DNA from 4 places in the Paenibacillus sp. G34 genome. Region 1 is predicted to be linked to each of the others. Evidence: riboswitches for the same ligand, from Rfam matches in the RefSeq annotation. Region 1 holds a riboswitch; each other region holds the start of a gene.
What was found. Region 1 has a riboswitch for cyclic di-AMP ahead of AC1VYS_RS10450 (C40 family peptidase). Riboswitches for the same ligand answer to the same signal wherever they lie in the genome.

Region 1 (5,931 bases):
CTTCCCACCCGATACCACCTGGGTATTTAGGATGGCATCCACTCCTTTGGAAACGGCATTTTTACTGCGATTTGCTAGAGAACTGTCGATAAAGGAAAAGTTCCCCTTACGTCCTGCGACTTCATCGAGCAAGTACAATACATTAATCATTGCATCATCATTATAGGTTATATGTTTATGATAGCCGGAGCTTTGATAGACTTGCGGCCAACCACCATTAGAGTACTGCATATTAAGCAAAAAGTTGATGCCTTTGATCGCTGCAGCCGAATATCGCGGGTCATTTGTTTTTTTGAACTCACTTGCTAGTCTTCTGATTTCCGAGTATGTAGCTTTGTTATCGATCGTCGATTTGGCCCATTCACCTGACGTCTGACTGTAATCTTTTCTCCAGCCTCCATCCGGTCGCTGATTTTTTAAAATATCGGATAGACTCGCTGTTGTACCGGAAGCATCAGCTGCCGATACAGTTGGTACAGGAAGGACAGCCATTCCTGCTACGGAGAATACCATAGAACACGCCAGTACAAATGTTACTAATCTTTTTGCCTTCACAAGACAACACACTCCCCAATTCACAAATTTGATTACTCAACCAAACAAATCCCAATGAAAACAATTTAAATACAAATTTTGTATGTATTAAATGTATGATATGCAATAAATAAACTTTTGTCAATATATGCAACAACACGCAAAAATTCTCTTTAATTTAACATATAGGAATAACTCTTTTAGCTCTTGACAAACTTGTTTATTATCCAGTTCTCTCTCTGATGAAACATTAATGACTTTTTTGTAATCTTTAGACCCCTCTTTTAAACATTATTATGACGAAAAATGATAATTCCGCTAACATTGAGGCTAAATGAAGTGTTTTAAACCGGTTTGACAATTACGCATTTATGCAATATAGTTTCAAATAGTTACAAAAACTTAATTATTCATTTGCCGAGTTTCAGGATTGAAAACGGGGGAACCATTTTGGGTGAATTATTCTTATACATAGGAAATATAGGGAACCTTCTACCGAACCCTTAGCTAACTCCGTAGGCATCGAAGGGAGAACATTGATTTTGAAAAAACTGATTATTTCCATTTTTGGAGCTGCAGTACTATTTACATCCGGGGCAACAAGCACAGAGGCAAGCACAATTAATACGGTGGTTAACAATATGACAGGCATCCCGTATAAATGGGGCGGCACAACCATGGCTGGCTTCGATTGTTCCGGGTTTATGAGATATCTTTTTAACAAATACAGCATTGAATTGCCACGAACGTCGCAGCAACAAGCAAAAGCCGGCACACCTGTCTCCAAAGCAAGCATTCGTACAGGAGATTTGGTCTTCTTCAACACAACCGGCAAAGGCATCTCCCATACAGGAGTATACATTGGTGGAGGTCAATTCGCGCATGCTTCAAGCAGTAAAGGTGTCAGCATCACCAAGTTGTCCAACCCTTATTTCAATGATCGTTATGTAACAGCAAGACGGGTGACAGGACAATTTATGTATAATAAAATGTTAGGTAAAATCTAAGCAGACATCTAAGTAGTCCATTCCCCTTCGACATATGCATTAACCATAAAAAGGAGGTCCCTCTCTAATCGGGGACCTCCTTTTCGATGTGAAAATTCAGATTCTAATGCAACGCCTTCTGAACACGCATGGCTCCCTGTGACAAGGCATGTCCGCCTCCTACTGCTCCAGCGACAGCCACGGTCTCCATAATCTCCTGATCAGTTGCACCTTTGGACCGAGCTTCCTCAACATGATAAAACGTGCAAACTTCGTTATTAGCGAACAATCCAATACCTAATGCAATTAACTGCTTCGTTTTGGCATCAAGCACACCAGGCTGGAAGCATTCTCCTGTAAACTCATGATATGATTTCACCACATCCGGGAGAACATCGCTCAATGCGCCAATCTGATCCTTATAAGCATGAACTTTATCATTCATCAATGTCATAGCTTTAAGCACACCCTCTCGGCTGTAAATACAGCGATTTTTTCCACTCACTGTATTTATCTTCTCTCGCATGAGTCACAAATATGCCAAGTCTCGATGGTAAATCCAAACATTTGGTTTGAAGAATACGCTTTGGTGAATCCTTTGAAAAATGAATACGCCTTTGAATAAGCACTCATGCTATTTATTCACTGAGGGCACTTTGACGCGGCTCACTGAACAGCTGATAACGGTATGACCGATCCAGCTTCACCACACGGCGATTCTGCCTGCGAATCAGCACTTGTTCGTCATCCCAAGCTACCACGATGCCCGTTACATCGTTAGACTCAAGCTCATCGCGCACTACTCTTACCTTTTCCCCTGATAATCGCAGGGCATCCAACTCTGTATCACTAATCATATTTAGACTCCTATATTCAAATTTCTTACAAAAAGAGACCTAAATGAAAGATCATTTAGGTCTCACGTGACTGTATTGGACTGTCATGTCATTCGAAAAAAATGTCCCGACTGAGAGTTACCGCTGCGCGTGCTCTTTGCTGTCGTTCTTCTCGAACCAAAAATCAAGCACTTTGGCGGACATCACACGTTCTTCAAGGTACTCCACTTGGTGCGGTGTAAATTGTTCTTTCCAAGAGAAGGACAACTCTTCACACAAGCCTACTATCGTCAGTAATTCTGACCAGGCAACATAGCGTTTGTACCAGAAAAATTGAGGATGTTCAATCATATAGGGATAAAGGTCATCGAATTCCGTATGTTTACAATCCAGGGCACGTTCAAAATGAACTTTCGATTCCGCCAGCTTATCAATAAAAAATTGGTCTGTTGCCGGTTGGTTCCCCATGGTGTTGCCTCCTCTCCCTAACATAACCCCATTATAAAGGAAATCGGCGTCCATGCAAAGTCATAGTTCAAAATTTAGGCCCTATTTCCTTCAAAATGTCATATTTCATTATCGTCGAATTGCACGGTGCCATGGTTCAGTGAACGAATGCGGACAAGAGCCTCCACTGGAATCCCTTGCTCCCGGATCGTGCGGGCACCAGCCTGGAAGCACTTCTCGACCACCACGCCAAATCCCACAAGTTCTGCGCCGGAACGCTCAATAATTTTGATGACACCGCGCGCAGCGTCTCCGTTCGCAATAATATCATCAATGAACAAAATGCGGTCATTCTCATGAATGAATTCGCGAGATACCATGATATCCGTTACGATCCCTTTCGTAAAGGATGGTACACGTTCGCAGTAGGCATCAGGATCGGCCAGAAGCGTTTTTTTGCGGCGGGCAAATACCAGAGGCACCCCGAGTTCGTGTGCTGCGGCAAAAGCAACCGGAATCCCTGAGGATTCAACCGTAATCACCCGCGTCACTCCACTCTCGCGAAAACGTGAAGCAAATTCCCGTCCCATCTCCATCGTTAATGCAGGATCAATCTGATGGTTCAGTAGACCATCCAGCTTCAATACCTGATCGGAAATGACGACACCTTCTTGTAAAATTCGTTGTTTTAATACGTCCATGATTTGACCTCCCAAGCCTATCCTATGAGGTTTAAAGTATCATATATCCAGCTACAAGTTCAAGCGAAATCAACCACAAGTCCATAGAACCCGAAAATTCAGACTCGTTAGCCGATCCTGCAGTCATGACTTTCATCGGTCAAGCATAACTTGTACTATGGTACCCGCATGTCCAACAATCCCGGGACCTGAAAGGGGAAACACATGAAACAGGTATTCCGGGTGCTGCAGATTGCTTTCACATACATCGGAACTGTTGTCGGGGCCGGCTTTGCTACAGGACAGGAAATATTGCAGTTTTTTACCCAGTATGGCAAGTGGGCCACAATCACCATTGCTTTGTCCACCATGCTCTTTGTCTGGCTCGGAACCAAAATGATGCTTATTGCTCATGATACCCGTTCGCGTTCCTATGAGGATCTTAACAAACATCTGTTTGGCCATAAAGCTGGCAAATGGATCACATGGGTCACTCTTATTGTTCTGATCGGTGTAAACAGCGTCATGCTCGCCGGAGCAGGTTCTGTTTTTATGGAACATCTGGGTTTACATTACCAAACAGGTTTGATCATCACTTTGATCGGTACCTATCTTCTTCTGGGACGCGGAATGCAGGCCATTCTGCAAATGAACAGTATTGTGGTGCCCATGATGCTTCTGTTGTCCCTGCTTATGATTTTCAGTACACTCCATCATCCCGGTGTTTTTCGTTTTGTCACACTGACAACAGACAGCAATCCGTTTCAGGTATGGATTTCCCCATTACTTTACACCGCATTTAACCTTGCGCTCGCTCAAGCGGTACTTGTACCTGTAGGCAATCAGATTCGTCATCGTAATACATTAAAATGGGGCGGAATTCTAGGCGGGATTGGCGTAGGTTTTATGCTGATGGCAGCCCATTTTGCCATGTCGGCCCAGATGCCAGGCATCATACAGTTTGAAATCCCGATGGGAAGTATCGCTTTTCAACTAGGATGGATAGTACAGTCTGTATATGTCACACTCATTTTCATGGAAATATTCACAACGTTCGTTGCCGACATCTACGGCATGACTTTGCAGCTTCGACAACATGTCGATGTTCATCCCCGGTTAATTACACTGATTATCATGATGTTGTGTTACTCGTTCAGCCAGTTTGGCTTCAGCTCCCTTCTTTCCGTTCTTTATCCCATTTTCGGATGTATGGCACTCTTTTGGGCGGTTAAACTCTTAATCAATCGCTGGGGCACATTTCGGGGGCGGAATAACATATAATAGACTCCTCATAACTAGGGGTAACGCATATTAGGCCATGCCTGAAATGCGCTGCTCTTAGTCATTCAATTAACGTTTCGTTTTAGGACGCGTCTTGAAACCTATTAAGTGGGGTTGTTGTGTTACAATATCATATGAATATTAATTTAATGAAGGACTGGTCCTTATGAAAAAAGCAGACAAGTTAGCCTCCTAAATTCAATTGGTTTTATACAACAATTTAGGAGGCACATCTAATGAATTTTAATAAGATTGATTTTAACCATTGGAACAGAACAGAGATTTTCCATCACTATATGAATCAAAATACGTCTTTTAGTCTAACGAGCGAAATCGATGTCAGCATCTTATATCAGCTCACTAAACAAAAAGAATACAGATTCTATCCTGCGTTTATCTTCTTAGTCACGACTGTGATCCATTCTCACCGTGCGTTTAGAACGGGTTACAATGATGATGGAGATTTAGGTTATTGGGATACGTTGGAACCACTTTATACCATTTTTGATCAAGGGACTGAATCTTTCTCTGCCATTTGGACTAGCGTCACCAAAGATTTCAACGCGTTCCATCATGCTTATATTTCCGATGTCGAAACGTATAAAAGTTTAGGGAAGTTGTTTCCCAAAGTACCTATACCTGAAAATATATTTTCTCTTTCTATGATCCCATGGACATCATTTACTGGATTTAATTTAAATATAAATAACAATAGTCACTACCTTCTGCCCATTATTACAGCAGGGGGATTCATCCATAAAGACAACTCCATTTATTTGCCATTAACTCTACAAGTTCATCACTCTGTTTGTGATGGTTACCATGCAGCATTGTTTATGAACTCTGTGCAAGAATTAGCAAGTAATCCGGAGGATTGGCTGTTGTAAAAATTCATTAAATACACAAAAGCCGCTGTATCATTACAGCGGCTTGTTCATACGTTCGCTTTCCCAGTTTTATGGCTGGAATTGCAAATACATTTTTTTCAAATCATTCACCGATCTTCCCAGCGAGTACATGGTTTTGGCTTTTTCACAAGCAGAACGGGCCAGCTCGTAGCGATATGCCGGGTCCAGCATGACCTTTTCCAACGCATCGGCCAAGGCAGGTGGATCTTCAGGCGGCACAAGCAGTCCGTTCACTCCATCCTCGATCTGTTCAGGTATC
Region 2 (5,931 bases), 1.4 Mb from region 1:
CCTTATCTTATCGGCTTACAGGCAAGCTGCAATGATCAAGGCGCCTACGATATGCAAAGCACCGGAGAACAATCCATACCCTGTCTTACCTTGCTGTATTCCCGTATCCAGATCCAATGTGGCCCATCTGCGAATCATAAAGTGAACCACACTTTCCAGAATCAATAAAATGATGAAAGATACGACAGAAACGAGCAACGCTTCTCCAAGATGTCCTGCCGTTGAGATGGATGTTGCCAGCACGTAACCTTGCGCAAACAACTTCATCACCATCCGGGTGGTTACCGCCATATTACCAGCCTTGACTTCAGCAAAGTCCTTGTATTTCGTAAAGAGTGAATCCACGTACATCAGCACAAACAGCAAAACCGAACCTGAAACTGTCCAGACCAGCATCGCCAAAATGTTCAAATCCATTTACACAGCCTCCACTTATCAACATGATTCGCATTTAAAAGCGAAGGAGAAACATTGTTCTCCTCCGCTGATTAACCCTGCTGACTGCCAAGGTGTTAGTTTTTATTCTCGTACTGTTTCATAAGAGCAGCAAGTTCGTCCTCAACAGCCGCATCTTTACCCAGCTTCTCGAACTCTTCGTCAAGCGACTTGCCTTTGGAAGACATTTCGTTGCTTGCTTCCGCCTGTGCTTCCATCTGCATCATCTTCTCTTCCATACGTTTCATGCCTGCGCTAGCGGTGTCCGCGCTAAATCCATTCAGTGCTTTATTGATTTCCGTTTGTGCTTTAGCTGCATTATAACGAGCAACGAGCGTTTCACGTTTATTTTTCATTTGAGTCAATTGTTTGCGCATCTCATCAAGCTTACCACGAAGATTGTCTGCAGACGCTTTGTTTTGATCGTAGCTGGCTTTGTATTCCACCATTTTCTCTTCTGCTGCTTTTTTCTCTTCCAGAGCGCGGCGAGCAAGGTCCATGTTCTGTGCACGAGCTGCCGTGTGAGCCTGCTCTTCACGTTTCTTCACAAGTGCTTCCTGTTCCTCGAACAATTGCTTAAACTTCTTCTCGATCGCGATTTGTGAAGCTACTGCTTTCTCTGCATCTTCCAGGTCTTCTTGCATGTCACGGATATATTGATCCGTCATCTTAATTGGATCTTCAGCTTTGTCGATAATCGCATTAATGTTGGACATTGTAAGGTCGCGTAATCTTTTAAAAATGGACATTTGGTTTATTCCTCCCAGTGGATAGTGCGTTGTATATAAAGATACATACGCAGCAAACTGCAACTCGTTTCAATTTTGCAAAAAAAAAATTAAAACTTGATGACAACCTCTAATATAAGGAGGATTACCACTTCAGATTTCACTTATCCAGACATCTAACTTTTGGCTTGTTACGCAGAAGATACTCAATTATTCTTTTTATTCAAATGTTCATCCATAAGTTTCTCTGCAGTCTGCACGATTTCGTCGATCTGCATGCGTGTAATGCTGTCAAAATGGATTCCCATAATAACAGTTACCGTCACTTTCAATTGAAGAGCCGCTTTGCGGGCGAGCCGCTCACAGAGCTCTTGTTCCTTATGCCCCGGGATATGTACCGTCGTTCCACTAACCCGCTCATGGTCGACATAGAAGGTAGCTACTGCCCCAATATGCGCTTTACCACCGGTAACCAGAAATACCTTGTCCTGCCCCGCCTCAAAAACCTCTAAACGAATGGACTTCAAATCATATGTACTCATCGTCTCTCCACCTATCCTTCTCTATATGTTATATATGGTGGAATTATGGCTTTCATGACCTGATGATGCAATGAAACTTCTCACACACGCATAAAGACAGAATTCAAAGGGCATACCATAGAGAACGCAATTTTGGAAAAAAGGAGGCCGTTAACATGCGAATACGCCTCATCATGCTCGCACTCGTTACCATTATATGTTCTGGAGTTCATACAGCTCCTTTAGCCGGTGCTCGGGTGTCTGCTGCTTCATCGGACGAACTCTCTTCAAGTCCGAGTGATACACCGGCATCTAGCTCAGATGTTAGAGAAGAACAGTTGACTCTAGGCGAGCTTCGGCAGAAATACGCGGATACGTTCAAAACCAATGGTCCTTCCACCAAACAAGTTGCACTGACTTTTGATGATGTGCCTGATCCAAGATTTACGCCACAGGTACTTGATGTATTAAAAAAATATAAGGTTCGAGCTACCTTTTTTGTTGTTGGCAGTCGTGCGGAGAAACACCCGGACTTGGTGAAACGTATGGTGAAAGAAGGACATATCGTCGGCAATCACAGCTACAATCATCCTGAATTCAGCAAATTATCGATGACTGCCTTTCGCAAACAAATATTACATACCGGCGATATTATTCACCGTCTGACAGGATATACGCCCAAAATGATTCGTCCTCCGTATGGGGACATTAATGAAGAGCAGTTGCGATGGGCTGCAAAACAGCATTACAGCATCGTGAATTGGAATGTGGATTCTCTCGATTGGAAAGGACTAGACAAGGAAAAGGTAAAACATAATATTCTCACCGCCGTGAAACCTGGTTCCATCGTATTACAGCACGCTGGCGGCGGTACAGGTTCGAACCTGAAAGGTACAGTAGAGGCTTTGCCTGAAGTTATTGAGGAATTGCGAAACCGAGGGTATGAATTAGTTACATTGGACGAAATGCTTAAACTGCCAAAAGAGAAACAATAAGTGAAAGAACAGGGTGTTCTTCTACGTCATCATGAATCATACCTATCATGATTACGCAAGAACACTCTGTTTAAGTTAATACTCTATTCAACTTGTGACCCAAATCCATTAAGGGAAGGGTTTAAGTCTTATTTTAAAATGTACAACTCAATATCCTGAAAACCAAACGAACTTACAAACTGTTTGCTTCCAGGGATGAAGATATCGATGCGATTTCCCTTAATGGCGCTGCCTGCGTCCAGAGCAGTTGCTATGAAAGCCTGTTTAGGCAACCCTGGATGTGTATGGCCAGTCACCAATACCTTTGTTCCAAATGGAATCACCTTTGGATCCACGGCGATCGTGCCGAGTTCGAGCGGATTGCCAAAATAATCAACAGCGCCCCATCCACCATTTTCGGAAGCATCCGCTGAATATGCTGTTGCTTTAACATTCAGTGTTTTGCTGTAGTCAAGTGTCTTACCCCAAGCTTGTACCACTTTGTTATCCGGATTCACGTCAAGGCTCGCAGTTGTAACCGTCGTTTCCTGTGACTTCGCTTGAACCGGTGCTGCTACGGCTTTGTTTTCGTTACCTGGAATTGTAATTTTCAGACCACCATAGATGTTATAAGGTGAAATATCTTTATTCGTTTTGATTAAGGTGTTCATATCAATGCCATATTGCTTGGATAAGGTGAAGAAGGTGTCCCCTTCTTTGGCCACATGAACGGAATCCGCGTGAGCTGGAACGGCTTGAATGAATAGAATCGATGTCATTAGTGCGATGGCAGTTTTGGCTATACGTTTCTTGTTATACATGGTCTTCCTCCCTCATGATGCCTGCGAAGTTAGTTGTCGGATTCGGATGGAGGAGCCCACCCTATAGGCTGTACGTGAAATGCTGAAACATTATGTATTCCTAATTCACCCCAAGCAGCATATTTCTGATATGTCTCCATATGTCTGCATTGTTACGTCCCCCGCACTTCCACTTCGGAAGTTTCGGCAGACTTGAATATATCACAATTTTGTAACCTTAAGCTGTAGTAAATGTTTCCAATTGGCGTTTTGATATGATAATCAGGTAACAGAAACGTTACTTTCCTACCTCATCTTTCTTATTAAAACAAAAAAGCGTTACCGGATTCATGATCCGATAACGCTGTTATTCATTTTACTCTATATACAGAGTGGCATGAATTACAGTACTTTTGCAAGAAAGTCTCGTGTACGCGAATGTTTTGGAGCTCCGAACACCTCATCAGGTGTGCCTTCTTCGACAATAACCCCGCCATCCATAAACAGGATCCGGTCACCCACTTCACGCGCGAAGCCCATCTCATGCGTTACAATAACCATCGTCATTCCGCCTTCGGCAAGCCGTTTCATAACTTCCAATACTTCACCGACCATCTCAGGGTCAAGAGCTGATGTAGGCTCGTCAAACAGCATAACATGTGGCTGCATCGCGAGTGCCCTTGCAATCGCAATCCGTTGCTTTTGTCCACCAGACAGCTGATTGGGAAAAACATCTTTTTTGTCAGCCAAACCAACTGTTTTTAAAAGATCCTCGGCAATTTTGTTTGCTTCATCTGTAGATTGCTTTTTCACCTTGATTGGGGCAATCGTAATGTTTTGCTGAACCGTTTTATGCGGGAACAGGTTAAAGTGTTGGAATACCATGCCCATTTTCTCACGTGTAGCATTAATGTTATGCTTGGGATCGGTAATCGACACACCTTCAAAATCGATCTGTCCCGAAGTTGGCTGCTCAAGCAGGTTCAGACAGCGCAGAAATGTACTTTTCCCCGAACCCGAAGGGCCAATGACCACAACAACCTCACCTTTGCCAATCGTTACGTCAATGCCTTTCAGAACATCGTTTTTACCATATGATTTGTGTAATTGTCTAACGTCTATCACTTGCACCCAACTTCCTTTCCAATCGTCCGAGCAGCTTGGACAGAATAAATGTCATGACAAAGTATATCGCTGCTGCAATAATGAACGGGTTAAGACCCTGGAATGTGAGATTTTTAACGACACTTGCCTGATACATAATATCCACCATACCGATAACCGAGATAATCGATGATTCTTTAATGATCGTTACGAACTCGTTACCGATCGCTGGCAAAACGGCCTTGAAGGCCTGTGGCAAAATGATATAACGCATCGCCGCGCCTCTGCCCATCCCAAGTGAACGAGCTGCTTCCAATTGACCACGGTCAACGCCTTGAATACCGGCGCGGAAAATCTCGGCGAGATACGCACCGCTGTTAATGGAAAGCGTCATAATCCCTGCCTGAAGTGCTGAGAAGTTAATACCAAAGGTTAAGGACACCCCGTAATAGATAATCATGAGTTGTACCAGCATTGGCGTACCCCGGATCACCTCAACATACGTTGTACCAATCCAGCGTAGAATCGCCATATTGTGAAGACGGAACAGGCAGATAATCAGACCGATTATAACTCCGAATAATACACCCAGCGCCGACAGCAGAAGTGTGTAACCAATACCTGTCGCATATAATCCTTTGTACTGCCAGAACAGTTGAAAAATGTTTTGAGACTTGTTTACTTTATCAGCCATCAGGAGACTTGCTTCCGTAACCATCTGGTTGATTTTATCTTCGCTTTTCAAGCGATCCAAGGTTTTGTTTACAGAGGCTAACAGCTCCGTATTGCCCTTGCGAATGCCGACAGCTGCCTCAGCCTGCTCTTCGTCCGGAACAGCTGCAGCAAGACCGATAATGTCATCCAGGTAACCAGCAGCTACAGTATCTTCGACAATGGCTGCGTCTACACGTTTTGTTTGCAGTTGAAGAACGATGTCGGATATTTTATCCAGTGAAGTCAGCTTTGCTCCTGGAATTTTCTGTCCGATCGTTTCTTGAATGGATCCCTTTTGTACGCCAATTTTGACATTTTCCAGTGATTTCATGTCTGGATAATTGTCCTTATCGACATTACGAACCATAATGACTTGTTTGGATTTATAATACGTATCTGAGAAATCAATGCTCTGCTTACGCTCATCCGTCGGTGTCATGCCCGACACGACTAAGTCTACACGGCCACTTTGAAGCGCGGGCAGTAGTCCGTCAAAACCCATATCCTCAATAACGAGCTCGGCTCCGAGATCCGCTGCGATTTCTTTGGCAATCGCAATATCAAATCCAACGATTTCGTCTTTGCCATTGATGACTTTGTGGAATTCATACGGTGCAAAATCGGCACTTGTCCCGAGCACCAATTTTTTACCGCC
Region 3 (5,931 bases), 2.2 Mb from region 1:
TTCGACCGCCCGACGAATGGCTACCGTGTCGTCACGACCCTCCACAACAATCACTTCTTTTATCATGTTCCGTTTCTTCCTTTCTAACGCAAAAAGAAGAGGAATATCCTCTTCTCTGCCAAACGGCGGAGGAGACTGAATTCAGACCCCTCCGCCGCATATTCCGCATGAATCATTCATGCAACTATTTTATAGCATTCCCATTTCAAAGTAAAACGATTTTAGTTCGCTTCCGGCTTCACTGGACCAATCACATAGACCGTTTTGCCTTTTTTACGTCCGAAATTCAGGGCGTGCTTCACACTGTCGTAATAAACGTCGATTTTATTCCCTTTAATAGCGCCACCTGTATCTTCCGCACGACGGAAGCCGAGGCCTTCGATGTATACCCACCAGCCGATTGGAATGACCTTGGGATCAACCGCAATGGTGCGCCCTTCCGTTACACGAGTACCAGAAGCTGTTTTTGTACCAATACCCGGCTCTTCTGAAGAGTAGGCAGTCATCGATACATTTTTCAAAACTTTAGAATATTTAAAAGAATTCCCGGAGACCGTAATCACCTTGCTGCCCGAGGCAGATGTTTTCTTCGAGTTCGTTGTTACTGCTTTTTTGGTCGTTGAAGTTTTGGCCGATACCAATTGAACTTCAGGTTCTTTCACAACCGGCTTCGCCTTCGTACCTACAGCGATCACCTTATCTACACGATTGGTTGCGACCGTTTTACCCACCATCTTTTTGGAGACCAGTTCTCCGTCTTGAAATACCTTTTCGATATGCTGCACGATTGTGCCTTCCTTGCCTTTCACTACAACACGGTTATCCCCTTGGAATAAACTCGGGTCTGCCGTTTTCACAACCTTGTAAGCCATCGGTTGTTTCACATCCACTGTATGCTTTGTTACACGCACTACACGTATCTTCATATCCGCTTTAATTGCGGTTCCGAGCGCTGGATACACTTTATCATGATTTGCAACTTTAATACCTGATTGCTGAATTACACCCTGTACCGATGAATCGGTTGTATAAAGAGTCTTGGTGTCTCCGTCTGCCGTGATTTTAACTGGAACGGCCCGCTCAATAACGATTCGGTCTCCGTCGGTAATTGCCCCGTTCATGGGCATGGATACCTTGTCGTGAGGGCTGACTGTGATTGATTGCTCCTCTAACATTTCCTGAAGCATTCCTGTACGAGTCTCTACCACCTGAGCTTTGCCGTCAATAACCAGTGATACCTGCTTCCCGGCCTGACCGTAAACGACTAACAAGATCATGATTGCAAGCGCAATTGAGAATATCGCGATCAATGCCATTTGACGCAAGTTCTCATGCTTCCACCGCAACGCGAAAGACTTACTGGATGATCGTGACTCATGGGTCTCTTCTGGTTGGAATATGCCCACTTCTCCGTCCTCCTTCATAGCCTCGCCGTCTAAAGTAATGCATGATGTCTTTGACGCGACTATACCAAATTTTCTACAGAACACAGATCAGAGATAATGACCGGTTCTGCACCATGAACCCCTCTTCGCAACATGATGTCATCCTCCTGAATACCTACCGTATGATGACAATATTTCTTTTATTCAAAACAAAAAAAGCCAAAGAAAGAGTGTAAGAGACCCTTTCGTGGCTTCCGAATGATTTTGAATATCGGAAATTCATGCACGAGGTTGCCTCTCTTTTTCCGCTTGCGAGGTTAGCTGTCGGGTTCGGGCGAAAGAGAGCCGCCCTATCTTAGGTCACCCGCTCATGGCGGACGCCCTTGAATTCACCCCGAGACCCAAAGAAGAAATCAAATATGGCTTCGCAGAACATTCCGCTGCTTTTGGGTCAGCGAACGATGCGCACCGGCTAGAATCACCGATGTTTAAGCCCTATTGGTTCCCCCGCTCTCCGATAACGGAGACTCAGCGAGATTGATTCATGAAAGTAATGTTGTTTCATCGGAAAGTGTCCCTTTGTTCATCCCCCGAACATCTGTCCAATTTTCCGCACAACAATTCACTGAAAAGATGATATCCTGTTTTGATGCATGTTGTAAAGCATGGATCAAGTACGTTTTTCTAAATATTTGGTTAAAATATTGTAATATTCTTCAATTATTCGAGGCAAAGAGCAAATTACCTCTCTATAACTCCCTTTTTCACCTGATTTACTCGATTTCTTATCGAATCCCAAAACGTTCCATGGCATTTTTGGTGGTTATTGCAGCAATTTCCTCCACCGAAATGCCTTTAATTTCCGCAGCTGCTTCGGCAACCAGACGTACATGCGCTGTCTCATTCCGTTTTCCACGATAAGGGTGGGGTGTCAGATACGGGGAGTCTGTTTCCAGGAAAAATCGATCCATCGGCACTTTGGCTAGCACCTCTTTAGGCTGTTTGGCATTCTTAAATGTGACAGGTCCCCCAAAGGACAAATGGAATCCTAAATCCAGACACATTTTCGCTGTTTCCCAGCTGCCTGAGAAGGAATGCATCACACCGCCGACCTCCCCAGCCTTCTCTTCACGCAAAATACGCACAATATCCTCATGAGCATCCCGATTATGGATAACAATAGGCATATTTAATTCACGTGCCAATGCAATTTGTTGTCGTAATACGCGGTGCTGTACCTCCTTCGGTGAAGTGTCCCAGTGATAGTCAAGACCAATTTCACCGATTGCTACCACTTTTTCATGTTTGCACAATGATGCAATCCATTCCAGATCACCCTCTTGCATCGTGATCGCATCCACCGGATGCCACCCTACAGCTGCATGGATAAAATCATACGTTTCAGCCAATTTCATCGTTGTCGGAATGGTTTCCCGATTAAAACCGATGTTGATCATACGAGTAACGCCTGCATCAATGGCCCGCTGGATCATGTCCTCTCGGTCTTCGTCGAATTGTGGTGCATCGAGATGTGTATGTGTGTCGAATAACATTCTCTTTATTTCTCCCTTCATGTCGAAAGTTACATTCGGATTATTTCCTGCGTTTGAATTCAAAATTTATTTTTTTCATCATAAATTGATTGGGACAAACAACCATTTCAGTTATTTTCATTTTTAATACTCAAGCTACTATATATAGAAGAAAAACAAAAAGTCAAATCAACATCTTGCAAGAACAGGTGTGTGAAACTGTATATTTATTCACATGGATTACAAAATTATGTCGATCTACACATCCTCGCCATTAAAGCAGATTAATGTATCATGTAAAATAGCTCTCTTAGAAAGTCTTTTAGTATCAAAATGTTTCACCCTGCTGCATCACTCATGATTACAGAAAATAGGGGCGTATATGGGACGGTAATTCATGAAGGATAGCATCCACCTTATTTTGCGGATAGTACAGATGATGTTTGCCCAGATGAAGTCCGCTGATGGAACGCACAATATCAGAAACTTCTGATAACTCATGTAGCTTGTCCTGCCGATCCAGCAAAAGTATTTGCTTATCCGTGGATTGATCTGGACGAAACACATCATACGGATTATCCGTTGGGAAATCAATTTCAAGATCGTACTCGGGATTCAGGCCTACTTTTACAAACGCTTCCCGAATTTCTTCGATCATATCCAGATCCATCTGTTCGAGTTCCACATACTTATACAACCTGCGATTCATAAAACGTTCGCATAACTCACTCAGAACAGAATCGTCCTCCTTACGCCACTGCATAAAAGCTGTTTGAATTAACGATTCATCAAGCTGCAGATATTCATCAACTGAAATTTCTCCAAGAAACAGTTTTGGCAGTGGCTCCACCATGAAATGGAATGGAAAGCCTTGCTTCACAAGTTCTTTTGCCCGTTTGAAGATTTGCCGCAATATAATCTCGGAGCTGCGTGTCACAGGATGGAAGTAAATTTGCCAATACATCTGGTAGCGCGACATGAGGTAATCTTCTACAGCATGCATGCCGGACTCTTTGACTACAATTCGTCCATGAAACGGACGCAGCATACGCAGAATGCGATCCAAGTCAATTGTGCCATAATTGACGCCTGTAAAGTAGGCATCTCTGAGCAAGTAATCCATTCGGTCCGCATCAAGTGGACTGGTCACCAGATTTACGACAATCGGTTTATCATACGTCTTCTGGATAACGGAAGCCACTTTCTCATCAAAATCAGGAGCATACCGTCTTAGAATCGCCCCTACTTCGGTGTCACCCTTGATAATGCGGCATGTCCAATCTTCATGATTCATATCAAAAGCCTCTTCAATAGAATGAGAAAACGGTCCATGTCCAAGATCATGAAGTAAGGCTGCGCACAATGTCACCAGCTTTTCTTCCTTCGGCCAGTCGGAATAGTGACTTCGTTCGAACTGAGAGATAATTTTGCGAGTAATCTCGTATACGCCCAGGGAATGAGAGAAGCGACTATGCTCTGCCCCGTGAAAAGTAAGATAAGATGTCCCTAGTTGACGAATACGACGTAACCTCTGAAATTCAGGTGTATTAATCAGTTGCCAAATAATCGGTTCTTGCACATGAATGTAATTATGTACCGGATCTTTAAATACTTTTTCTTCCGTCAGACGATGTTCCATTTCGATTCACTCCTTTTATAATGTTCTCTTGTCCTAAAGAATAATGCTTCCCGCTTCATTTCCGACCAAAGATTCGACACACTATGACGAATTTTGTCGAATAAAGCACTTTTGTCGGTTTCCAAATCGACAAAGCTTACATGGATGTTCAAATACGAAAAATTGCTCCTAATCCCTTACCACCAGTAAACTTAAGAAAAACACCCTATATTTTAAGCTAATTTTAAGGTTGACTGTTTTGGGAATCGTTGGTATGATGAGTATCATAAAACATAAAATAATGTCGAATAATGACAATGATAGTTAGCTGAGAGGAGCACTGATTATAATGATGAAATCAACAGGTATTGTAAGAAAAGTGGATGAACTGGGACGGGTAGTTATTCCAATCGAATTGCGTCGTACACTCGGTATTGGCGAAAAGGATGCTTTGGAAATCTACGTTGATGGTGAGCGCATCATGCTCAAAAAATACGAGCCAGCTTGTATCTTCTGTGGTAACGCTGAGAACGTAACTTACTTCAAAGGTAAAATCGTTTGTAACGAATGTATTTCTGAAATCCCTGCACCTGTAGCAAAATAAGAAAACAGGTATAATGGAATTATCCAATCATTAATTCTAACCTTTTTATATTTCTCCATTACCTTCCCGGTGTGAACCCACCGATGGAAGGTTTTTCTTTTTCAACTTTAAGAGCAGTCACATATCTTTCACATTTAGGTGTACTGCTCTTTTTACATTTTAAGGTTATATTAAGCTTGAATTTAATGTCTCTTTAAGGTATTTAAAACCAAAATTGGAATTTTGAATAGAGCTAACTATTCAATCAATGCATTATAGACGTCTCGTTTCGTCAAACCCCGATCTGTTGCTGTTTTTTTCATCGCATCCTTACGACTGTTTCCTTCATTTTCGTAATGCTCCACATGTTCCTCCAGCGACAGCACCTGCCACCAAGCCTCTCGTTCAGCCTTACGCTCTTCTTCTCTGATTCCTTCAACCAATAAACAATATTCACCCAAAGGTGGATGCTCCTCAAGCCATTCCATGCATTCCTTCAGACTACCTCTGACAAATTCCTCATGCCGCTTGGTTAACTCACGAGCCAGTACAATCGAACGTTCACCCAGGATTTCCTCCAGATACATCAACGTTTTGCGAATCCGGTGAGGCGATTCATAAAATAGCAATGTACCATTGGACTCATCAAAAGATTCCAGTACCTTACGCATATCCTTTTTCTCCCGCGGCAAAAAACCACCAAAGGTAAAACGCTCCGTTGGTAATCCGGATACAATTAGAGCTGATAATGCCGCATTCGGCCCAGGGATCGGAACCACTGCAATACCTGCTTCAATTGCAAGCTTCACCAGA
Region 4 (5,931 bases), 2.2 Mb from region 1:
ACTGGATGAGCAAGCCAAATCCCGCTGGAACATGAGTGCTACGAAATTAATTGAAGCCATATTCGGAGGTCTGTCATGGTGAGGTGGAGACAGTGAAAGCAAAAATTCGTGAAGGCTGGTTTCTCGTCCGTCAGCATATGTTTATTGCCGCACTTTTATTTGTCTATCAATTAATCTGGGGATATTTTATCTATCGGCTTGTTCAATCGGCTGTCGTTCCTCTTCTGCTACGTTACCCAACAGACGATGTCGGAGAGCTAAGCACACTTTTATTCAAAATGGAAAGCCAGCTGAGTCTGTCTGGCCCGGAAGTCCAGCGCTATCTATGGATTCTGGGTGCCATGTTGCTGCTTCGCCTGTTGATCAGTCCACTCATTCAAGCAGGATTGCTTTACTCCCTTCAACATTACAATTCTACAGAAGAACGCATTCCTTTTATTCAGGGCATTAAAAAGTTATGGAAACCGATGCTCCTGACGCACACCATACGTACAGTACTCATACTACTTCCTGGATACTGGCTCGTTCCCATTTTGTATTCAACAATAATGGATAGCTTTCATTCTCTTCATCTATTACTTCCTGGCATCCCATATGTAGCAAGCTGGATCATCTATGGCTGGATTGTACACCATGCCGTGCTCTATATGCAGTTTGGCATTTCTGACCCTGAAGGAGAAGGACGAACTCACGGTACATTTAAGGGACTGTGGATTGCTGTACGCCGCATCTTCCCTGTCATCGGCATTGCGCTGGCGCTCGGAGTTGTTCATTTGTTTGTCTTTGGTGCATTCACATCTGCCTCATGGTTCCTGACAGGACTCTCCGGGCTGATCTTGCAACAAACCTACCCCCTTGCCCGCAGCCTGCTCAGCATGTGGAAAATTTGTAGTCATTTTCGCTTATGGCAATCGACATCAACCAGAAATGAAGATCATATAGGTTAATCCCACAATTTCGCATGCAATCTGATATCGCTTTCAAAAATAAAAATTTGTTACCATCTCATGTTAAACATTTCATTCGTTATTGCGTATAAATACACAAACCTCGACCTTTCCCCGTCAAAGGTCGAGGTTTTTTTTGCTAATTTTGCTGCTAAACGTTGCCAAAGTACTAAGCCTCTGGTACAATAATCGCAGTGAGCTTTTAGTAACAACTTTGTAATCTTTAAATCCTTATTTGTAACAACTTAAAATTAAATCCTTAAAATTAAATTTTCTTTTCTTTTTCAGGTGCAATAACTAGCATAGCCAAATTCTTGGCACCTGGGAAGCGGGGGAACCAGTTATGGGTGAATTGATCTTGAAACAGAGGGATCATAGGGGACCTTCAACCGAATCCTTAAGCTAACCTCGCAGGCGTTGGAAGGGGTATATCACTTGTTTAAGAAGAAACTTACAGCAGCAGTACTTAGCCTCACATTTGCATTATCACTTGGAGCAGGCAGCGCGTTTGCAGATTCTAAGATGGATAAAGTCATTGATTCAGCAATGGGAACTACATACAAAAGCGGAGGAACAACACTTGATGGTTTTGACTGCTCCGGATTCACACGGTATGTATTCGACAAACTAGGTATTGATTTGGCTCGTCAATCTAGCTCTCAATACGACATGGGGGATTCCGTATCTCGCATGGAGATGAGACCTGGAGATCTGGTGTTCTTTAACACAACAGGTAAAGGCGTGTCTCACGTAGGTATTTTTGTAGGAAGTGGCAAGTTCGCACATTCTTCTTCTTCCAAAGGTGTAACGATCAGCTCATTGAGTGAAGATTACTGGGCTAACCGCTACATTGGCGCTAAACGGATTATGAGCACGGACGCGTATGAGTCTTTGGCCCTCGACTAGGGACAAGCCGGAATCAACATCATACTGTAACGAAGTATAAACAGAACCGCCCGGTACATTCTCCGCAGGAATGTATCCGGCGGTTTTTTTATGCTTTCTGATCCCATGTGGTTGCTGATGCTACAATTCATGTATATGTTCCTGAACCAACATGTTATCTTCCTTCGTTGATCCGTGCCCTTATGATGTTTTTACCCAACCCGTTATAATATAAACGGAGTGATCCGTACTTTTGTTTCATTTTTTTCTGAGAATTGAAGACTTGTCAAATGGACAGGTCTTTTGTAGAGTGAACAATGAACGGATAACGGAGAGAGGAGCATGCGCTTTTATATGAAGAATGAAGCCCCTTTGACGTTTCATGTGGTGCCTATGCAGGAAGGTCATGCAGAACTCATCTGTAGCTGGCAATATGATCCGCCTTACAATATCTATAGCTGGTTGCCGTGGGAACAGATGAAAGCACTGGAAGTCGAGTTTGGAGATGCACAACTGCGAGAAGAGCAATATGCCATTGTCCTGAATCAGGATAATCATGTGTATGGTTTTGCACAGTATTTTCCGCTCCAGAATGTTACACGTATTGGCCTCGGCATGCACCCGAATCAATGTGGTCAAGGTCATGGCAAAGCTTTCGTTGAAGCCATCGTACAAGAGGCCATCCGCCGCAATCCGTACAATGAGATCGATCTTGAAGTACTTACTTGGAACAACCGTGCTATTCAAGTATATCTAAAGAGCGGATTTATCATTCAGGATACATATGAACGCCAAACCCCAAGTGGTTTAAAGCCCTTCTATTGCATGGTCTATGAAGGCCCTAGAGCGTAAAATAATGATTAAAATGGTTTCAATTTGTCTCTCTTTGGTGATTAGTTCAAAAAATTACCACAAAATGCTATGATGTAATGACAGCTTCCGTTATAATGATAGGGATAGTTTGAGTTAGATGATCTTTCATTCTGGAGGGGACATAAGGGATGCACAAATGGATCATGAGCGGGGTATTTTTTGCAGCATGTGCTTTAGCTATTGTTTTAATGTTTACGCTTCCAGGTAAAGAGGAAGTAGAAAAGGAAGCCAAACCGTCCATGCCTGAAGTAGCTATGGATGCTGGACAGGCTGAAACACTGGTGAAAGCCAACTGTATTTCCTGTCACGGTGATCAGCTTCAAGGTGGCGTAGGCCCGGCTCTTGCAAACATTGGTAGCAAGGACGATGTGGAGAAAATTTATTCCACGATTGTCAAAGGTAAAGGCGGCATGCCTTCCTTCAAAGGCAGACTGCAGGATGAGGAAATCGCCCATATCGCTATGTGGTTGGCAGAGAAGAAATAAGTGTCACGACGCAAGGCATCAAAGAGAGGCTCTCGTTTTCCCGTTTGGGAAGCAAGAGCCTCTTTTTTTAGTGGTTAAGGGCAATATTCTGTAGGCAGATTTTAGAACTAGGATGCTACTGCAGATTATTCTGTTCTCATTTTCTCAAATGCTTCATTGTATTGCTCTGCTTCCTTAATGTCTACCGATGTAATGCCGCCCTCATCCCATGACGTAAGACGCAGCGTAACCGTTGTATAATCAATAGTAATAAAAGGATGATGATTGAATGCTTCCGAAATCGCGGCGACTTCGTCTACAAATGCAATCCCTTTCATATAGTTAGAAAACATAAATTTGCGGACAATCCACCGTCCCTCTTCCAGTTCCCAGCCTTCCAGCCTTCCCAGATGAGCTTCGACTTCCTCTTGCGTAAAAACCATGCGTTATCTTCCTCCCCATATGATGAGACATCGCGGACTTGAATCCACGTGACCATCGACACCTTCGCACGCTGCCCTACAGCTTTAAAGGCAGGCCACCGCCCTGCGGCACCTTTTTTCATGAGTATCATCTTACCACGTCAAAGCGCCAAAATCCATAGAACAGACGGCTCAGCGCCTTGATGCGCAAGGTCTTATCGTCGATACATTTTCTTAAATTAAAGGAACAAATGTTAATTCTTCTTCTCCAATTAAAATATGAATTCGATGCTGTTCCTTATCATGGATCACGACGCCGCTACCAACCGGTATGACCGCTTCCTCCCCGAGAGCATAAAACAGATCCTCTGCCAGGGCCTCATCTACTTCATGCTGTTCCGTTTCCCCCAGTCTCCCCCACTCTTCCGCATCCATTTCAAAGAAAACATAGCGATCCGGGATGCGCCCGATGGCCACAGTTAAATCTGTCAATATTCCTTCATAATCACGTCCATGCTTTACGCCCATTGACTTTTCACTCCTACTCACCCCGAAAGAGGCGGATTTGTTCTTATTATACCTGAAAATAACCCTTAAAAAAAAAGGCCCTCTGGTCGATAAATACTATACATGACCGTTTCAATCGTTTCGGCAGCCATGGAGGCAGCCAAACATGCAACGGATTGCGGCAGAACGTTCGTCCGGAAGCCCGAATTCAGCCGCTTGAAAGGATTCAATTTTATCTCATGGATGAGGTGTATGATGGAAATTTCAACGATTATCGGACTAGTTTTGGGTTTAGTCTCCCTTGTACTTGGTATGTTTCTGAAGGGTGCCCCGCTGATCAACCTCGTTAATAACCCGGCAGCTTACGTTATTATCTTCGTTGGTACGGCAGGAACCATCTTTATGGCGTTTCCTATGTCTGAAGTTAAGAAGATTCCGAAGTTATTCGGTATCCTTTTCAAAAAGCAACAATTGATTGACCGCGTCTCTCTGATCGGCACATTTATGGACTGGGCTTCCACTACCCGTCGTGAAGGTTTGCTAGCACTGGAGTCAAAAGTAGAAGAGATTGATGATCAATTCCTTCGTGGCGGTATGCGGATGATTATTGACGGCAACGATCAAGAATTTGTAAGTGACGTCCTGATGGAAGATATTCATGCGACCGAAGAGCGGCATCGCGGCGGTGCACTGATCTTCGCTCAAGCAGGGATGTATGCACCAACACTGGGGGTTCTCGGGGCTGTAGTAGGTCTCATCGCTGCACTTGCCGACCTCAGTGACATGGAGAAGCTCTCTCATGCGATTGCAGCCGCATTCATTGCAACACTCCTTGGTATCTTTAGTGGTTACGTGTTGTGGCATCCGATGTCCAACAAGTTGAAACGGATGTCCAAGAAAGAGATGGAAATCAAGTTGATGATGGTTGAAGGGCTCTTGTCTATTCAATCGGGTGTATCAACCATTGCCATCAACCAAAAGTTATCCGTATTCCTGACACCTTCCGAACGTAAACAACTGGAAGAGAAGGAGGGATCATCAGGTGAAAAAGGCTAAAAAGCACGAACCGCATGAAGAACATATCGATGAAAGTTGGTTGCTTCCCTATTCCGACTTGATGACCTTGCTGCTCGCCTTATTTATCACCCTGTTCTCCATGAGCTCACTTGATGCTGCCAAATTCGAGCAAATGGCTTCAGCACTAAGCAGTGCACTCAACGGAGGCTCAGGTGTCCTGGATCATACCTCCATGAATCCGACTGAATCCAGTACGGATCTTGGCAAGAACAAGGATATCCCTAAGGAAATTACGAAGAAGACACCTGCACAGATCACTGATGCTCAGATGGCTCAGAAGGAACAAGAAAATCTGGAGAAGCTGAAGAAACAACTCGACAAGTATATTGCTCAAAATGGGCTTTCAGACCAGTTGAACACGAAGCTCAACCAGTCTGAACTGAAGATCACCATCAGTGATAAGGCCCTGTTCTCCTCCGGACGGGCAGATGTAAAACCTGAATCACGCTCACTGGCCAAGGCGATCTCCAGCATGCTTCAAGAGTTCCCTGAGTACGAAATTGTCGTATCTGGTCATACCGATAATGTGCCCATTTCGAATAACCAATATAAGGATAATTGGGATTTGAGTGCAGATCGTGCCTTGAATTTTCTGAAAATCCTGTTATTAAATACTCAGTTGGACCCTTCGAAGTTCACGCCTAGTGGATATGGCGAGTATCACCCAGTCGCCAGCAACGATACAAATATCGGAAGAGCGCAGAATCGGCGTGTAGAAGTGTCGATTATCCGGAAGTATCAAAGTAAGAATACCAA

Region 2: another riboswitch for cyclic di-AMP. It lies ahead of AC1VYS_RS16345 (3D domain-containing protein); the one in region 1 lies ahead of AC1VYS_RS10450 (C40 family peptidase).
Region 3: another riboswitch for cyclic di-AMP. It lies ahead of AC1VYS_RS00135 (ubiquitin-like domain-containing protein); the one in region 1 lies ahead of AC1VYS_RS10450 (C40 family peptidase).
Region 4: another riboswitch for cyclic di-AMP. It lies ahead of AC1VYS_RS00510 (C40 family peptidase); the one in region 1 lies ahead of AC1VYS_RS10450 (C40 family peptidase).

Annotation. Positions count from the first base shown of each region.
Region 1 covers NZ_CM166469.1:2,272,244-2,278,174, reverse strand. Annotated here, with positions in the region: gene pelA (pectate lyase) at 1-555, opposite strand, end outside; cyclic di-AMP (ydaO/yuaA leader) riboswitch at 940-1,071, shown strand; gene AC1VYS_RS10450 (C40 family peptidase) at 1,077-1,541, shown strand; gene AC1VYS_RS10445 (carboxymuconolactone decarboxylase family protein) at 1,645-1,974, opposite strand; gene AC1VYS_RS10440 (hypothetical protein) at 2,159-2,377, opposite strand; gene AC1VYS_RS10435 (hypothetical protein) at 2,495-2,824, opposite strand; gene AC1VYS_RS10430 (xanthine phosphoribosyltransferase) at 2,923-3,504, opposite strand; gene AC1VYS_RS10425 (YkvI family membrane protein) at 3,709-4,764, shown strand; gene catA (type A chloramphenicol O-acetyltransferase) at 5,001-5,651, shown strand; gene AC1VYS_RS10415 (glycosyltransferase family 4 protein) at 5,721-5,931, opposite strand, start outside.
Region 2 covers NZ_CM166469.1:3,622,256-3,628,186, forward strand. Annotated here, with positions in the region: gene AC1VYS_RS16325 (DUF350 domain-containing protein) at 16-417, opposite strand; gene AC1VYS_RS16330 (PspA/IM30 family protein) at 513-1,184, opposite strand; gene lpdD (prenylated flavin chaperone LpdD) at 1,370-1,705, opposite strand; gene AC1VYS_RS16340 (polysaccharide deacetylase family protein) at 1,861-2,679, shown strand; gene AC1VYS_RS16345 (3D domain-containing protein) at 2,808-3,479, opposite strand; cyclic di-AMP (ydaO/yuaA leader) riboswitch at 3,482-3,678, opposite strand; gene AC1VYS_RS16350 (amino acid ABC transporter ATP-binding protein) at 3,861-4,583, opposite strand; gene AC1VYS_RS16355 (ABC transporter substrate-binding protein/permease) at 4,570-5,931, opposite strand, start outside.
Region 3 covers NZ_CM166469.1:27,145-33,075, reverse strand. Annotated here, with positions in the region: gene rnmV (ribonuclease M5) at 1-66, opposite strand, end outside; gene AC1VYS_RS00135 (ubiquitin-like domain-containing protein) at 222-1,406, opposite strand; cyclic di-AMP (ydaO/yuaA leader) riboswitch at 1,676-1,929, opposite strand; gene AC1VYS_RS00130 (TatD family hydrolase) at 2,171-2,938, opposite strand; gene AC1VYS_RS00125 (HD domain-containing protein) at 3,279-4,556, opposite strand; gene AC1VYS_RS00120 (AbrB/MazE/SpoVT family DNA-binding domain-containing protein) at 4,885-5,139, shown strand; gene rsmI (16S rRNA (cytidine(1402)-2'-O)-methyltransferase) at 5,376-5,931, opposite strand, start outside.
Region 4 covers NZ_CM166469.1:104,413-110,343, reverse strand. Annotated here, with positions in the region: gene AC1VYS_RS00520 (M1 family metallopeptidase) at 1-82, shown strand, start outside; gene AC1VYS_RS00515 (hypothetical protein) at 93-947, shown strand; cyclic di-AMP (ydaO/yuaA leader) riboswitch at 1,242-1,379, shown strand; gene AC1VYS_RS00510 (C40 family peptidase) at 1,383-1,853, shown strand; gene AC1VYS_RS00505 (GNAT family N-acetyltransferase) at 2,187-2,684, shown strand; gene AC1VYS_RS00500 (c-type cytochrome) at 2,834-3,190, shown strand; gene AC1VYS_RS00495 (4a-hydroxytetrahydrobiopterin dehydratase) at 3,316-3,612, opposite strand; gene AC1VYS_RS00490 (hypothetical protein) at 3,826-4,119, opposite strand; gene motA (flagellar motor stator protein MotA) at 4,354-5,154, shown strand; gene motB (flagellar motor protein MotB) at 5,141-5,931, shown strand, end outside.